3 regions of the Shewanella sp. 553 genome follow, and region 2 is predicted to be linked to each of the others. Evidence: predicted binding sites of a transcription regulator. Region 2 holds the regulator's gene; each other region holds the start of a gene.
What was found. The regulator ArgR, encoded in region 2, controls arginine synthesis, uptake and breakdown. The targets are predictions, from matches to a motif close to ANTGAATANNTATTCANT.
Positions count from the first base shown of each region.

Region 1: a site for ArgR is predicted at 1,096-1,113, ahead of AC5YBZ_RS12290 (YjiH family protein). Genes of this name have one in related genera too.
Region 3: a site for ArgR is predicted at 1,394-1,411, ahead of argC (N-acetyl-gamma-glutamyl-phosphate reductase). Genes of this name have one in related genera too.

Region 1 covers NZ_CM181701.1:2,769,130-2,771,412, forward strand. The annotation lists gene AC5YBZ_RS12285 (methyl-accepting chemotaxis protein) at 1-609, shown strand, start outside; gene AC5YBZ_RS12290 (YjiH family protein) at 1,262-2,283, shown strand, end outside.
Region 2 covers NZ_CM181701.1:770,042-772,324, forward strand. The annotation lists gene AC5YBZ_RS03485 (Dyp-type peroxidase) at 1-563, shown strand, start outside; gene argR (transcriptional regulator ArgR) at 1,065-1,535, opposite strand; gene mdh (malate dehydrogenase) at 1,912-2,283, shown strand, end outside.
Region 3 covers NZ_CM181701.1:194,545-196,827, reverse strand. The annotation lists gene argB (acetylglutamate kinase) at 1-156, opposite strand, end outside; gene argC (N-acetyl-gamma-glutamyl-phosphate reductase) at 179-1,162, opposite strand; gene ppc (phosphoenolpyruvate carboxylase) at 1,680-2,283, shown strand, end outside.

The DNA of each region.
Region 1 (2,283 bases), 2.0 Mb from region 2:
ATGATGCAGCAAAACAGCCAAGATATCGACTCGCTCACTCAAAGCGTCACCCATGTAGCAAAAAATACTCAGCAGCTGCATCAAGAAGCTCAACATGTGGCCAATGCCATGGGCGAAATCGATGCCATCGCCGAGCAAACCAACTTATTGGCACTCAATGCCGCCATTGAAGCTGCCCGAGCAGGCGAACAGGGGCGCGGCTTTGCGGTCGTTGCCGATGAAGTCAGGGCGCTATCGAGCCGCACTCAAGAATCGACAACCAGCATATCCCAAAGCGTCGACAAAATGTTCAAGATGCTCAGCGACTGGAGCGAAGAGATGCGTCAAAGCCAGCAATTGGCCGAACACTGCGCCCAGCAAACCGAATCTTCGGCGATAAAGCTGGATGAACTCTATACATCAATCAGCAGCATTCACGAATTTGCCCAGCAAAATGCCGTCGCGGCGCAGCAGCAGATGCAAGTGGTACAAGAACTAAATCAGGGAATTAATCAGATCACCCAGGCATCGAATAATAATCTGGTTGCACTACAGAGCGTTGAAGGCTCCATTTCTGAGCTGAAAATTAATGCGGATAAAGCCAAAAGCCTAAGGCAGACTTTCGGTTAACTGGCGGACAAAATCCACTAAACTTGGCGCGCGAATATCTTTATCCCGAGCGAGCATTAAGTCGATAAAAACGCAGCACTGAAACGTGCTAACTATTGACCACATACGTTATTAACCGCTCTATATTAGCCGTGTATTTACCGCAAACAGCGCCTAATCGACAGTCGATTAGGCGCAAAACTTGTCGTCATAGCCCCTTAAGTCCACAAATCAAATGCTTTAGCATCATCATGTTAGCGCCGAACTCACCCAATTAATGCCGCTCTCAACCGACAACAGCTGACGCTAGAGCAAACTTAATAAAACCAATCAACAACAAACACTTAACCCAATTGCAACCAGAAATTACATAGTGCAAAAGCGATAATTTTGAGTACAATATAAATAGTCATTAAGTGCAAATAACTATGCTATTGCAACCAGTCACAAGATTGCGCATTAAATGGTTTTACATCACTGGACTTAGGCGGTAACCTCCGTCGATTAGATGAATGGATATTCATTGTAAATAAAATTATGGATTTAATTCTTATTTCTTGCCGTTGTACAGACAGCGTAATTTAAGGCAAAAAAAGTGGCTATAAAACAAAAAACTAACATAAAAACGTTACTTACATTTCTCATCCCTTCGCTGATCGGCTTATTACTGTTTATGACACCGATTAGCTATCAAGATGCGATCACCATCCCCATCGCTATCGTATCAAAAGGATTACAAAGCTTATTAGGCGATGCACTAACCGCCATAGTGACCTTTATAGTGGTCATTACCGCTATCGCGACCATTATCTGCAAATTACTCAAGCCTAACGCTTTAAAGCAGCATCACTTTATCAATGCATTGCTTGACGTAAACCCAATGTGGGCAATCGTTCGCATCATTGGTGCGGTCTTCATTGTATTGACTTATATGGGCATAGGCCCCGAAGCGATACATTCGGGTAATACCGGCGCTTTGGTCCTCAACGACCTACTGCCCGTGCTATTTTGCGTATTTATTTTTGCCGGTATGTTATTGCCATTACTGCTTAACTTCGGCTTGCTAGAACTATTTGGCACCTTGTTAACCAAAATTATGCGCCCAGTATTTAACTTGCCAGGTCGCAGCGCCATTGATTGCATGGCCTCTTGGCTTGGCGACGGCAGCGTTGGCATATTGATGACCAGTAAACAATATGAAGCCCGCCTTTATACTCAGCGAGAAGCGGCTGTGATAGGGACTACCTTTTCGGCGGTTTCAATCACCTTCTCATTGGTGGTGATTTCGCAGGTTAAATTGGAGCACCTGTTTGCACCATTTTACTTAACCGTCTGTTTAGCAGGTGTGGTTGCAGCGATTATCGTGCCTAAGTTACCGCCACTGTGCTGGAAAAAAGATCTCTACATCGACGACACACCACGTCACCCAGACGATGAAGTCGTGCCGCACGGCAAGGGCGTGTTTGCTTGGAGCTTTGAGCAAGCAATGAACAAAGCGGCGCATGCACAAGGCGTGTCGCACACCTTAAAAGATGGCCTCAAAAATGTCATCGATATGGTATTTGGCGTGATCCCGGTCGTCATGGCTATCGGCACCATCGCATTGATGATCGCCGAATACACGCCGCTATTTAACTACCTTGGCATGCCATTCATCCCACTACTTGAGTTACTGCAAATTCCTGAAGCCACTGA
Region 2 (2,283 bases):
TTGAACTGGTGGATGAAGAGCGCGGTTTTCAGTTTATGGATACGCGGGACCTTACCGGTTTTGTCGATGGCACTGAAAACCCCAAAGGGCGTCATCGCCAAGATGTGGCGTTAGTGGGCGATGAAGACGCCACATTTCGTTCTGGCAGTTATGTGCATGTACAAAAGTACGCGCACAACTTAAGCAAATGGAACCGACTTCCTCAGAAAAAGCAAGAAGATATCATCGGCAGAACTAAGATTGATAATATCGAATATGCTTCGCAGGACAAACCACTCACTAGCCATACTAAGCGGGTTAATCTGAAAGATAGCCAAGGACGTTCGATGGAGATCTTAAGGCAGAGTATGCCTTATGGCTCAATGAAAGAGCAGGGATTGATGTTTATCGCGCTGTGCCGTAATTCGGAGAATTTTGAAAAAATGCTCCAGAGTATGATCCACGGTGACGGAGCGGGTAATCATGATCACTTAATGCACTTTACTCAAGCACTAACAGGCTCGGCTTTTTTTGCGCCTTCGCTGGATTTTATGCAACTGGCTGCCGCCGAAAACGGTGAGTGAATTGCGTAAGTGTAGTGCCAATGGGCTGCTGATTAACCACCGTGACCAAGTATGTCAATGCAGCTTGTGTATTGATGTAGTGATGCAAAATTGTGCGCCAAACCAGTAGTCATACAAAGCTGACTGCAATAAAATTCGACTCGGCTAGAATAGGCTCTAGTTGGCCTGTTTTCTAAGCTGGACAAGCGTAAAAAGCGATAACATCTTGCATGCTGATTAAATGCCGATAAGTTTCTCTTATCGGCATTTTTATATCTAGGCTTAGGGCTTTAAGTAATGCTTACCATGGCGAAGCAGTTGTTAATGGCTGAATAAGCGTGATAGCAACGCGATAAAAAAGACGCCATTGGCGTCTCTTATCTGCTAAGCCGAGCTGATGGCTGTTAACTCACTAGTATCAGTTTTTTGAATATTTAATATCTCGAAAAGTGACTCTTTCGAGATTGGATAAGTGACAATACGATTAATAATACAACATGCGAGATAGCAGACCGCCGTCAATTAATCTGCATAGTTAAATAATGACTTTACTGTGTTTAATGTTTTATCCACTTCTTGAATATTCGATGGGCAGATGAAAATCGTGTCATCACCAGCAATCGTTCCCAATATACCTTCAGGCTTACCTATAGAATCCAGCAGTCTAGCGATTAACTGTGCTGCTCCTGGGCTGGTTCTTACCACAATCATAGATTGATTATGGTCTACATCCAGTACAAGGTTTTTCAGTGGGCTGCCAGCCGTCGGAACCCCTAGCTCTGCGGGGAGGCAGTAAACCATCTCTTGTTTGGCGTTGCGTGTACGCACAGCGCCGAACTTACTGAGCATGCGCGAGACTTTCGATTGGTTAATATTGTTATAACCTTCAGCTTGAAGTGCGGTGACGATTTCACTCTGAGATCCAAAGCGCTCCTCTTTTAAAATTGCCTTAAAGGTTTTGACGAGTTCTTCTTGGTTTTTATTAGCTTGCATAGCTTTCGCATTCATTATCCGTGAAATTGACTCATTGTGAATAGCTATGCAAAGTAAGTCAAGCATTATTCGGTCGTTGTGAATAAAAATTCACTTGTCACTTTGTGCTCTGTTGTCGATGTTGCATAATGATTAGCGGATACCTGCCTCATTTAATAGGGTTATTTTACATTGGAATGGTTCGAATGTGGATTTATTTTCGCTACAAAAAGCCATTGAGTAATCGTTAATACATGCACTTTACCTCGGCTATTTATAAAATATCTTGCTACACGACTAAGGGATAATTGAATTATTGGTGTGATTGAAGTAATGTTGCGCCATCTGTAAATTTAGATCTATGTCACATAATAACCAAGAATTAACGGAGATAACTATGAAAGTTGCTGTACTTGGTGCCGCTGGTGGTATTGGCCAGGCTCTTGCTCTACTACTTAAAACTCAATTGCCTGCCGGCTCTAAATTATCCCTTTACGATATCGCGCCAGTGACCCCTGGTGTTGCGGTTGACTTAAGCCACATCCCTACAGCGGTTGAAGTCAAAGGGTTCGCGGGCGAAGACCCAACACCAGCACTAGAAGGTGCTGATGTGGTGCTAATTTCTGCAGGTGTTGCGCGTAAGCCTGGTATGGATCGCTCAGATCTATTTAACATCAATGCAGGGATCGTTAGAAACCTTGTTGAAAAGTGTGCAGCAACTTGTCCTAAAGCGCTTATCGGTATTATTACCAATCCTGTTAACACCACC
Region 3 (2,283 bases), 580 kb from region 2:
CTCATCCACCAAACAACCACCACCGTGCACCATAATGACAGCTTGTCCTGTCTTGATAATATTGGCTGCTGTGGTCATTAAGCGAGCCATTCCCATTTCGCACTGTAATAGCGCGCCACCGACTTTAAGTACTAAAGGTTGCTGTGAAGATATCATGGCTATTCTCTCGTGAATTTGATTATGAATAATTAAAGTGAATCTTTATGCATTGATGAGCTTGGCTAGCTGCCCCTTTCATCAAATTATCGATTGCACTCGCCACTACGAGGTACCCCGTTTGGGCATCGAATTTCCAGCCTAATAAACAGTTGGGCGTCAGCACGACATCATCGACCTTAGGAAATTGATGTTGATATACATGAACCAGTGGGCATTCATTGTAGACGCTATACGCGTTAGCTATATCGGCTTCAGTCACCCCGGCTTTAAGCTGCACAGTAATCGTGGCTAAAATCCCACGCTTAAAGTTACCAAGATGCGGCGTGAAGATAACCTCTTTGCCTAACTGAATGGCAATTTCTGGTTGATGTCTATGCCCTAACACACCATAAGGGGTGAGGCTTACTTCGCAAAAGCTGGTGTGCAGCTGCGCCTTTCTCCCGGCGCCGGTTACTCCGCTAACCGCATTGATCACCGGCAGGCTTTCACCTAGTAATGAGGCTAATGGCTTTAGGGCTGTCAACGATGCGGTAGGGTAACAGCCTGGTACAGCAATCATTTTACTGTTTGCAATTGCTGCATGATTCCATTCAGCCAACCCATAAACCGCGTTAGCAAGCACCTCTGGATATTCATGTTCAAAGCCATACCATTTAGGGTATTGCTGCATATCGGCAAACCGATAAGCACCACTTAAGTCAAACACCGTTAATCCTTGAGCATAAAAGTAAGCAGCAAGATGCAAACTGACACCATGATCAGTCGCCAACACAACGGCATCGGCCTCAGTAATTATTGTCTGCTTAGCAGCTTCAGAAAGCGGCAATAGCGGTAAGGTGATATGGCAATATACAGGATACAAATCGGCCAGGGCTTTGCCCTTATCGAGACTGTTTTCAGACACATACAGACCTTGTATCTGTAACTCTTTATCGGCCTGAATTAATGCAGTTATTTGTGCACCTGTGTATCCACTGGCGCCAATTATAGCGATGTTTTTCATACTTATAGACTTCTTATTAATTAACCATAAAGGAAAAAGAGGGGCGCAACTTAAGCCCTGGTAGAGATATCAACATGACAAGTTTATCGTCGCAGGAAGTTTGTGTAGCTAACCTTATAATCTGTTTTTAAGTATGAAATCTTCATTTATCGTCTCAATAATACGCTGTAAATAAAGGCTCTTGCCTTAGCTGTTGGATAGATTATCACGAGAAATTATTTATGCAATGCTTGTGAATATATATTTACGGTGGTTTTTGCGAAAAAACGTCATAACTGATGCTTTTTTGGCTACTTGATACTCAGCCCAGCCCTAGGATAGTAGCCGATAACTAGGCTGCCGCCATAAAGCCCGCTGTAATCCCAAAACAGAAGTGATAATGCAATAACAATGCAATTTAAGTGTCGTCAAGCAGTGATGTGCAGCACATAAGTTTGTAATATCCAGATGTGCTATCTTGACCGCAGCCTAATTGGCTGGGTATTGTGAATGATTAACTTAGAGGTATGGAGCATTTATGGCTGATATGTACGCATCGTTACGATCCAATGTAGGGACTTTAGGTCAGATCTTAGGCGATACCATTCGCACCCACTTGGATGAGCCATTTTTAGATAAAATTGAACAGATTAGGCACTTGGCTAAAAGTTCACGCCAAGGGGATGATGCGGCAAGAGAGCAGATGCTGACGCTATTAGCCGCCCTTCCCGATGATGAGTTAGTGCCATTTGCCAAAGCCTTTAATCAATTTTTAAACCTTGCCAATATTGCCGAGCAATTTCACACCATCAGTAGAAATTGTGACGAATTAGTCTGCGTGCCCGATCCTGTAGAGCAGTTGCTGGGGCGGATGCTTAACGGCCGAGTTGATCAAGATAACATGCTCGAGTGCTTACAAACACTCGATATCGATTTGGTACTGACAGCCCATCCAACTGAAATTTCTCGACGCACGCTGATACAAAAATACTCGGCAGTCGTCGATATTCTCGCTGCCTTAGAAAACCCACAGCTCACCGACCGCGAAAAAAAGCAGAACCACCTTAGATTACGCCAACTGATCGCGCAAATCTGGCATACCAATGAGATCCGCCATGAACGCCCAACACCCGTCGATGAGG